DNA from 2 places in the Micromonospora sp. NPDC003816 genome. Region 2 is predicted to be linked to the other one. Evidence: riboswitches for the same ligand, from Rfam matches in the RefSeq annotation. Region 2 holds a riboswitch; the other holds the start of a gene.

Region 1 (5,140 bases), on a different contig from region 2:
GGACCAGTACCCGCGCTCCGTGATCGCGGTCAGCGCGCGGTCGAGGGTCTCGGCGTGCCTGTCGTACAGGGGGTGCGGGGTCTCCGTCATGCCCGCCATCATGCAACAGGAAGCCCCGCGATCAGTAGGGGCGTGTCACAGCTCAGACGTCGAGTTGCCAGTTGCTCCAGCGATCCATCACCCGGAAACCGAGCTGCTCGTTGATCGTGATCATGTGATCGTTGCTGTCCGCGTTGAAGGTGTCGATCACCTGGATCGCGGGTTCGTGGGCGAGCAGGTGACGAAGGTTCTCGATCTTCGTGAGCAGGCCGAGGCGGCGGCCCCGGTGCTCCGGGTCGACGATGGTGATCTGTTGGAAGGCGTGCCAGTCGGCGGTCGGTGACATGTCGAGCAGGGTCCAGGCGACCAGCCGACCGGACTCCTGATGCCGTACGCCCGCGTGGTAGCGCCGTTTGCCGCGCGCTTCGAGCGCCCGCTCGGTGCCGCGTACCCGCTCCGCGTCGACCTGCTCGGGCTCCCATGCCAGGTCACCCATGGGCGCGTCGGCCAGCAGCCGCCCGTCCAGGTACGCGACGTCGGCGATCAGATCGTCCGGCGTACCCCCGCGCCAGAACAGCACCTCGTAGCCGGTGGCCCGGGATCGTGCGTCGGCCAGCAGCGCGTCCAGGGCGGCCTGGTCCAGTTCGGCGACGTGCAGTCGCCGTCGTACGTCGGCCAGGGCGTCGACCGCGCCGACGGTGGCGGCGAACCGGGCGGCCGGGGCGGGGTGGTCGGGATCGTCGCGCAGGTGCGCCCGGCTCAACGCACTGACCCGTTTCCGCCCGCGTTCGCGCAGTACGCGCAGGCCGCGCTCGAACAGCGCCCGACCGACTCCCCGGCTGCGATGGTCCGGGTGCACGACCAACTCGCCGGAGGCGTTCTCGGTGTTGTCGAGTTGCGGCAGGTCGAGCAGCAGGTAGCCGGCCGGGGTGCCGTCGACGTGGGCCAGCAGGGCGAGGGTCTCGGTGCCCGGCATCGGCTGGTGGAACAGCGAGGTGAACCGCTGCCGACTGAACGGGGGGTAGTCCGGCAGGTCGGTCGCGGTGTAGTCGGCACCGATCCGGTACGCCTGTTCGATGGCCGACTCGTCGTCGGGACCGAAGGAGGTGATGGTGATGGCCATCTCCGCAGCCTGCGGGACGACCGACGAAGGGGCCAGCGATTATTCGCCGGCCCCTTCGGAAAGCTTGGTCGGGAGGGACGATCGCACAACGCCTCCGGCGCTGGGTCGTAAAGACTGAAAGTCTACGGCGAAACGCCCTCCCGCACGAAGCATCTTGCGCCGCCCGGTTCCTGCCGTCAAGTACTCGACGGCGTGTTTTCCGCACTCACCGCTAAAAGCCCGTTACCCGGCGGATCGGTCGGCGTGCAACATGCCACTTCGGGCGACGGGCTCGCGGCGTGTCTCAGCCGAGCAGGCCGGCGTCGCGGGCGGCCCGCAGCGACGGCTTGATCCGGTGGGTCGGCCCGACCTCGCCCGCGACCGCGTCGAGCGTCTTGAGCCCCTCACCGGTGTTGTAGACCACCGTCTCCGCGGTCGGGTCCAGCTTTCCGGACTCGACCAGCTTGCGCAGCACCGCGACGGTCACCCCGCCCGCCGTCTCGGCGAAGACCCCGGTGGTACGCGCCAGCAGCCGCACGGCGGCACGGATCTCGTCGTCGTCGGCGTAGTCCATCCAGCCGCCGGTCCGGCGTACCGCCTCCAGGGCGTACAGACCGGCCGCCGGGTCGCCGATGTTGAGCGACTTGGCGATCCCGGTCGGCTTGACCGGGGTGATGGTGTCACCGCCGCCGTGCAGGGCGGTGGCGATCGGGTTGCATCCGGCCGACTGGGCGCCGAAGACCTTCCACCCGCCGGCCGGCGCCTCGACCAGGCCGATCTCGACCAGTTCGCTGAACGCCTTGTCGACCTTGGTGAGCAGCTCACCGGAGGCCATCGGGATGACCACCTGGGCCGGGATCCGCCAGCCGAGCTGCTCGGCGACCTCGTAGCCGAGCGTCTTGGAGCCCTCCGCGTAGTACGGCCGGACGTTGACGTTGACGAAGGCGGTGTCCTCGAACTCGTCGGTCTCCACCAGCTCGCCGCAAAGCCGGTTCACGTCGTCGTACGAACCGTCGATGGCCACCAGCTCGCCGCCGTAGACGGCGGTGGTCACGACCTTGCCCTGCTCCAGGTCGCTGGGGATGAACACCACCGACGGGGTGCCGGCGCGGGCCGCGTGGGCGGCGACGGAGTTGGCCAGGTTGCCGGTGGAGGCGCAGGCGAACCGGGCGAAGCCGAGCGCCCGGGCGGCGGTCAGCGCGACCGAGACGACCCGGTCCTTGAACGAGTGGGTGGGGTTGGCGCTGTCGTCCTTGATCCAGAGCGGGCCGGTGATGCCCAGCTCGGCGGCGAGCTGGTCGGCGGCGACCAGCGGCGTGAAACCGGGGTCCAGGGTGACCCGGGTGGCCGGGTCCTGGCCGGCGGGGAGCAGCGCCGCGTAGCGCCAGATGTTCTGCGGGCCCGCCTCGATCTGCTCACGGGTCACGGTGGCGAGGGCCGCCGGGTCGTAGTCGACCTCCAGCGGGCCGAAACACTCGTAACAGGCGTGCTGCGCGGCCAACGGGTAGCGGGCGGAACAGGCGCGGCAGACCAGGGCGCGGGCGGGGCTGGCGGTGGTGTCGATCCCGGTAGGGGCGAGCGTCGACGTCATGTCCGAGTCCTCTCATCTTCCCCCACATCGCACCCTGCGGCGGGGACGGAATTGGCACCTGCCCCACGGGACGCTCAGCGATGAGCGCGCGGGGTGGTTGCCGGGGCGTCTTCGGGCCGTATCCCTCAGCCCCTCTGGATGAGGTATTCAGTTGTGCCGCCGAGTCTAGGCAATCCCGCCGCGCTCGTCAGCGTTCGATCTCAGCCTGTGAGCGATTCCTCACCGCCGCCACCACCCGCGCAAGCGCGTCGACCCTGGATCGGGCAGCCCCGGCAGCGCCGGGGTGACCTGGTCCAGGGTCGCGCACGAGCGTCGGTCGGTCACCGCACCGGCCGGGTCAGGCCGGTACGGACCTGCGTTCGGCCGCCTTCAGGTCCAGTGCGGCACCGTTGCGCTGGCGCAGCAGGTTGTCCAGCGCCCAGCTACCCGGGCCGAGCACCGCGATCAGCAGGAACGACCAGCAGAACAGCACCGACAGCTCGCCGTGGTTGCGCAGCGGCAGCAGCGCCTCGGGCTGGTGGACGACGAAGTAGGCGTAGGCCATCGAGCCCGACGCCACCAGTGCCGCCGGTCGGGTGAAGAGACCGAGGAGCACGAGGGCACCGCAGACGGCCTGGATCAGCGCGGCCCACCAGCCCGGCCAGGTGCCGAGCGGGACGGGTTCACCGCTCCCCCGGGCACCGCCGAAGACGCCGAACAGAGACGACAACCCGTGGCAGAGAAACAGCAGGCCGATGACCATGCGGAACAGGGACAGGGCCGGCCCGCCGAACCGGTCAGTACGCATTCCGGAACCTCCATTGTGGATGGACGAGGGCAACCAGAATGCGGGACTGATAAATATTTGTCGATGCAATCTCTTCCTTTGGGAACGCTCCCACATCGATGGTAGCGACTGGAACTCCCGAGGGAACCCCCCTCGGCGAAGATCATTTCGATCACCCTCCGTAACGACTCCCTGTACACCCTGGACATCTGACGGCAACAAGTCGCGGTCATCCGATCCGGGGCCGCGCGCCCACCCGGGTCCGGAAGCGGCCACCGTCGTCCCACCAGCCGGTACGCGGGGCGGTCCCCGACCGACCGGGAGGCCGTCCCGAAGCGCCCACCTCGCCACCCCGACTGCCCGCCGAACGATCGAGGACCGTGATGCGACGATGGGCCGATGCGAGAAATCCACGGGGGATCGATGCCGGATACGACCACGAGACGCGGCGACGGAGGCCGGGCCTACCGGCGTCCTCGGCTCGTCGCGCTGCTGACCGCCTTCGCGCTGCTCGCCGGCTGCGCACCGACCGACGCGTCCGGCAACGTCCCGGGTGACGGACCGACGGAGCAGGCCGACCCGGCCACGAGCCCGACCACGGCCGGCCCGGACGCGCCGGAGGTCTGCCCCGAATCGGGGGTACGGATCCGCTACCTCGGCGTCAGCGCGGCCATGGGGCTCCGGGCGATGGGCGTGGAGCTGGTCAACTGCGGCGACCGCCCGTACAAGCTGCGCGGCTATCCGGCGCTGCGTCTGTTCGACGGCGAGGGGGCACCGATCACCGTCCGGGTGGTCGAGGGGGCGGCCGGAATCGCCTCGGGCTTCGACGACCCACCCCGGCCGCTGGTGCTGGCACCGGGCGCCACGGCCGGAGCGGCCGTGATCTGGCGCAACCTGGTCGACGATCCGACCGTGGTCGCCACCGACGCCGCGCGGGTGGAGATCGCGGCGGCCAAGGGGCAGCCGGGGCAGGAACTCGACATGGAGGGGCCGATCGACCTCGGCAACACCGACCGGATCGGAGTCAGCGCCTGGAAGAAGCGGACGGGCCCGACGCCGACGCCCACCGAGTCGGCGGACGACGGCGTCGACGCCGCACTCAGCTGGTGATGTCCTTGCGGGTGAAGCGCCAGAAGGCGAGCCCCCAGAAGAGGGTGGCGTAGCAGATCGCCGAGACGGCGCCCCGGACGATGTCGTCGGTCTGCACCGGCGTGGAGAGCAACCCCAGCCAGGCGGTGCTGTAGTGGGTCGGCAGGAACGACCGGATCGCGCCGAGCGCGGTGATCTGGTCCAGGATGCTGGAGAGGATCCACAGCAGCACCGCACCACCCACCGCGCCCAGCGCGGCATCGGTGACCACCGAGAGCAGGAACGCCAGACCGGCGACGACCAGCAGGACGACCGCCAGGTAGCCGAGCACCGCGAGCAGGCGGAGCAAACCCTCGCCGGGTTCGAGCTGTGCGGCGACCGTGCTGCGCAGCGGCGACCAGCCGTACCGCAGGGTGCCGATCAGCAGGGCCGTACCGGCGAGCAGCACCAGCGCGAACGCCGAGTAGGCGAGCGCCACCAGCAGCTTCACCGTCAACAGCCGGGCCCGGGGCACCGGCACCGCCAACAGGTAACGCAGGCTGCCCCAGCTCGC
Region 2 (5,140 bases):
GCCATCACCACGGTCTTGCCGGTGCCGGTCGCCATCTTGAGGGCGGCTCGTGGCAGACCGTTGTTGTGCTCAGCGTTGTGCGCGTCCAGATCGTTGTTGATCCAACTTCCCTGCCACTTGGTCGCTCCCTCGGCAAGGAAGATCGCCGTCTCGACCGCCTCACGCTGGCAGAACAGGATTTTGTTGTCCCGCTCCGGATCGCTCCAGTACTCCAGCAGGCGGCGGGTCACCGGGGTGACGTTCGGCCAGCCCGCCGTCCGCCACGCGTCGACCCGTTCCCGGACATCATTGACCTGCTTGTTGGGCTTGATGTCGTCTTCGGTGAAGACCTGCAACTCAAGCTGCTGTCCCCGCTTGCGAGGTCGCGGCACCGGGATGAAGAAGCTCGACGGCCGCCGCTGCTCCTCGACCCGGTCGGTGATGCCGTCCCGGTCGAAGGCGAAGTGGCGGGTGGGGCGGCCGTATGGCGAGTTGATGATCGGGTTGTCGATGACCCGGTCGCTCAACGCTGACCTCCCGGTTGAGTTGGATGTTGCAGATTCGAGCGACAGCCTATACCGGCCGTTAGATATCGAGGCTGAGGAGCCTGTTGTGGCGTTCAAAGGGCGGTCGACGCTACGAGTGCGCATGGTCGCGTACCGGAGGGTGATGTTGAGTGCGCTTGCGTTCGCGTCAGAGAACCTGGGACAGGAAGCGGCGTAGGCGCGGGTGCTCGGCCGACTCGAAGATCGCGGCCGGCTCGCCGGCCTCCAGCACCACTCCGGCGTCCATGAACGCGACGGTGTCGGCGACCTCGCGCGCGAAACCCATCTCGTGGGTCACCACCACCATGGTCATGCCCTGCGACGAGAGGTCCGCCATCAGCGACAGCACGCCCTTGACCAACTCCGGGTCGAGCGCCGAGGTGGCCTCGTCGAAGAGCATCACCTGCGGCTGCATGGCCAGCGCCCGGGCGATGGCCACCCGCTGCTGCTGCCCGCCGGACAGATGCGCCGGCCGGGCGTCGGCCTTCGCCGCCAGCCCCACCCGGTCCAGGTGGGTACGCGCCACCGCCACCGCCTCGTCCTCGCCGAGCTTGCGGATGCGCCGTAGCGCGACGGTGATGTTGCGCAGCACGCTCATGTGCGGGAAGAGGTTGAACTGCTGGAACACCATGCCGACCCGCTGCCGCAGGGCGTCCGGGTCGTCGCGCAGCACGCTGCGTCCGTCCAGCAGCACGTCACCCTTGTCCGGTTCGAGGAGCCGGTTGACGGTCCGCAGGAGCGTCGACTTACCGGACCCGGAGGGGCCGATCACGCAGGCGGTCGCGCCGCGTGCGACGTCCAGGTCCACCCCACGCAGCACCTGGTGAGGGCCGAAGGCCAGGTGTACGTCGCGCAGGCTCAGGCTGACCGAGGTGCTCATCGTTGGTTGCCTCCGGCGGCGCCGGGCAGCGCCAGGTCGAGGTCGTCCGGGTCGTCACCGGCCGGTCCGGTCGCCGGGCGGCCGTGCCGCAGCCGCCGGTCGATCCAGTTGACGACGTGCGTCAGCGGCACGGTCAGGGTCAGATAGAAGAGCCCGGCGAGCAGCAGCGCCGACTGGTTGCCGGTGTTGGCCGCGTAGTCCTGCCCGATCCGGAACAGCTCCCGCTGGCTGGCCAGCAGACCGAGGAAGTAGACCAGGCTGGAGTCCTTGATCAGTGCGATGAGCTGGTTGACCCAGGCCGGCAGGACCCGCCGGACACCCTGCGGGATCACCACCACCCGCATCGCCTCCCACCAGGAGAAACCGAGCGCGCGGGCGGCCTCCACCTGGGTGGCCTCCACCGACTGGATGCCGGAGCGGAAGATCTCCCCGATGTACGCCGACGCGATCAGCGACAGCGCCAGGATGCCCAGCGGGTACGGGTTGGGTCCCCACACCTGCATGCCCAACGGCGCCAGACCGACCCCGATCAGCAGGATCGTCGCCGCCGCCGGCAGACCGCGGAACACGTCGGTGTAGACCCGGGCCGGCCACCGCAACCAGCGGGTACGCGAGATGCCCGCGACGGCCAGCACGATGCCCATGGCGGAGCCGAGCAGGGCGGCGGTGACCGCCAGGATCAGCGTGTTCGGCAACCCGACGGTGATCATGTCGGGCAGCGCCTCGCGCATCGACTCCCAGTCGAAGAACGTCTCCCACAGGGTGCGCAACGGATCCACGGTCGACCTCCGCCCTACTCGCTCGTCGTCCTACCTCAGGAGGCGGCCGGCGCCGACACCTCGCCGCTGCCCGGGGTGAAGTCGGCCGGGATCGGCCGGCCCGGGTAGTACTGCTCCTGGAGGCGGGTCCAGGTGCCGTCGGCGATGACCTCGTCCAGGGCCCGGTTCAGCGCCTCGCGCAGCGTGTCGTTGCCCTTGGCGACCGCGTACGCGGTGGGTGCCGGGCTGAGTTCCTTCGCCGCGACCGTGATCCTGCCGCCGCTGTCGGCGGCGGTCTTCTCGCCGATCTCGGCCGGGGCGATCCAGGCGTCGGCGGTGCCCGCCTTGAGCTGGTTGATCGCGCCGTTGTAGTCCGGCACCCGCACCGGGTCGAGGCCACGCCCGGTGGCGTAGTCGTCCTGGACGGTGCCCTGCACGACGACCACCCGCTTGCCCGACAGCTCGTCGAAGCTCGCCAGCGTCGAACCGGCGGGCACGTCGAGGCCGAAGTATCCGAAGTCGTAGCCGTTGCCGAAGTCGACCGTCTTCTTCCGCGCCTCGGTGATCGTGATCGAGGAGCTGCCGACGTCGAACTTGCGGTTGTTGACCTGGGCGAGCAGACCGGAGAAGTCGGTGCCGACGAACTCGACCCGCAGCCCGAGCTTGTCGGCGGCGGCGACCAGCAGGTCGTTGTCGAACCCGGTGAACTCGCCGTCCTTGAGGTACACGTTCGGCGGTGCGTCGGTCAGCGTGCCGGCCCGCAGCACCCCCGGCTGGAGCAGGTTGTACGGGTTCTCGGCGGGGTCACCGTCCGCGCCGCAGGCGGTGAGGGTGACGGCGGCGAGCACGGCGGTGACGCCGACGGCGGCGGCCCGGGTGAGGGCAGGAAGGAATCGCACAGGTGTCTCCTGATGAGCGGCGGCGGGCACGCACGTGCCACACCGACGGTCCGCCGTGGGACGGACCGCGAAGGATGGGAACGAACGGGGTGGTCGTCCGACCGGGTGGGGTCGACGGCCGGGTGGCGACGCGGTCAGCTACACGCGGCGCTGCACACCCGCATCATGTCGACGTGCCGACGCCGGGTCAGGTGCCGGCAGGCAACCGGTCGATCGGGGTACGCCATGGCTCTCCTCGAGGTCGTGATGACCTGGGACACCAGGCCACGCTTGCACCGGAGATCGCTCCGATGCCTGGTCCTCACCCGGGGCACCCCTGCGCGGACGAGGGTTGCCGGCCAGCGAGCCGGGGCTTGACGCTGACGCTCTTGACCTGCCGCCGAGGCTAGCAGCCCGTGACGGGGCAGCGTCCACCCGTTATGACCACGCTCACGCGGGGTGTTGCCCGCTGCCCGCGTGATCCCTTACGGTCTGCTCAGCGGTGGGCGGTGCGGTCCGCATCCGACCCGACACCGCCGGTGGTCCGTCACGCGGACCGGGGAGGTGGAAACCCCGGGCCCCGCGCACGTGGCGGTCGGGACCGGCGGGCGAACCCCGACCGGCGGTCGGCGCGTCGAGGCGCCGGGCCGACGGTGTCCGGGGCGCGGAACCCACCGGGAGCACCCCGTGTATCTCACCCCTCACGAGCAGGACCGCCTGCTCGTCCACGTGGCGGCGGACGTCGCCCGACGCCGCCGCGAGCGCGGCCTGCGTCTCAACTACCCGGAAGCCGTCGCGGTGCTCACCGCCTTCCTCCTCGAAGGTGCCCGCGACGGGGCGTCCGTGGTCGACCTGATGGCCTCCGGCCGCACCGTCCTGAGCCGGGACGACGTGCAGGACGGCATCCCCGAGCTGCTGAGGGAGGTGCAGGTGGAGGCGACGTTCCCGGACGGCACCAAGCTGGTGACGGTGCACCACCCGATCCCGTGATCCCCGGGGAGATCCTGCCGGCGGCGCGGCCGGTGGAGATCAACGCCGGACGTCCGGTGACCACGCTGCTCGTGGTGAACACCGGTGACCGGCCGGTGCAGGTCGGGTCGCACTACCACTTCGCCGAGGCCAACCCGGCCCTGGACTTCGACCGGTCCGCCGCCTGGGGGCAGCGTCTCGCCGTACCGGCCGGCACGTCCGTGCGGTTCGAACCGGGCGTGAGCCGCACCGTGGACCTGGTGCCGCTGCGCGGCGCGCGGATCGTCCCCGGCCTGCGCGGCGAGTGCGCCGGCCCGCTGGACCCGGCCCCGACGACGGCGGTGCCCGACGGCGGCGCGCAGCGGAGCGGAGCGACGGCATGAGCATGGTGGAGCGGGAGCGCTACGTGGCGCTCTACGGGCCGAGTACGGGCGACCGGATCCGGCTGGCCGACACGAACCTGCTGATCGAGGTCGAGCACGACCACTGTGCCGGCGGCGACGAGGCGGTCTTCGGCGGCGGCAAGGTGATCCGCGAGTCGATGGGGCAGTCCCGGGCCACCCGGGCCGAGGGGGCCCTGGACACCGTCATCACCGGCGCGGTGGTCCTCGACCACTGGGGCGTGGTCAAGGCGGACGTGGGGATCCGCGACGGGCGGATCGTCGCGCTGGGCCGGGCGGGCAACCCGGACACCATGGACGGTGTGCACCCGGAGCTGGTGATCGGACCGGCGACCGAGGTGATCGCCGGCAACGGCCGGATCCTCACCGCCGGGGCGGTCGACACCCACGTGCACTTCATCTGCCCGCAGATCGTCACCGAGGCGCTGGCCGGTGGTGTCACCACCCTGGTGGGCGGCGGCACCGGACCGGCCGAGGGGACCCGGGCCACCACCGTCACGCCGAACGCCTGGCACCTGGCCCGGATGCACGAGGCGCTGGACGCGTTCCCGGTCAACGTGCTGCTGCTCGGCAAGGGCAACACGGTCTCCGCCGAGGCGCTCTGGGAACAACTGCGGGCCGGTGCCGGCGGCTTCAAGCTGCACGAGGACTGGGGCACCACCCCGGCGGCGATCGACGCGTGCCTGCGGGTGGCGGACGCCTCGGGCGTGCAGGTCTCCATCCACACCGA

Evidence for each region. A riboswitch is a leader RNA that binds a small molecule or an ion and turns the genes downstream of it on or off. The one in region 2 is predicted to bind S-adenosylmethionine.
Region 1: linked by a shared signal. The riboswitch ahead of thrC (threonine synthase) and the one ahead of ACFYTT_RS29565 (ABC transporter substrate-binding protein) in region 2 are both predicted to bind S-adenosylmethionine.

Annotation. Positions count from the first base shown of each region.
Region 1 is NZ_JBIANP010000004.1:80,695-85,834, reverse strand. It holds gene paaN (phenylacetic acid degradation protein PaaN) at 1-90, opposite strand, end outside; gene ACFYTT_RS16025 (GNAT family N-acetyltransferase) at 143-1,162, opposite strand; gene thrC (threonine synthase) at 1,446-2,732, opposite strand; SAM riboswitch class I at 2,742-2,877, opposite strand; gene ACFYTT_RS16015 (DoxX family protein) at 3,070-3,519, opposite strand; gene ACFYTT_RS16010 (DUF4232 domain-containing protein) at 3,922-4,608, shown strand; gene ACFYTT_RS16005 (ABC transporter permease) at 4,598-5,140, opposite strand, start outside.
Region 2 is NZ_JBIANP010000017.1:35,076-40,215, forward strand. It holds gene ACFYTT_RS29550 (BPTD_3080 family restriction endonuclease) at 1-506, opposite strand, end outside; gene ACFYTT_RS29555 (amino acid ABC transporter ATP-binding protein) at 673-1,404, opposite strand; gene ACFYTT_RS29560 (amino acid ABC transporter permease) at 1,401-2,183, opposite strand; gene ACFYTT_RS29565 (ABC transporter substrate-binding protein) at 2,219-3,061, opposite strand; SAM riboswitch class IV at 3,323-3,435, opposite strand; gene ACFYTT_RS29570 (urease subunit gamma) at 3,728-4,030, shown strand; gene ACFYTT_RS29575 (urease subunit beta) at 4,027-4,392, shown strand; gene ACFYTT_RS29580 (urease subunit alpha) at 4,389-5,140, shown strand, end outside.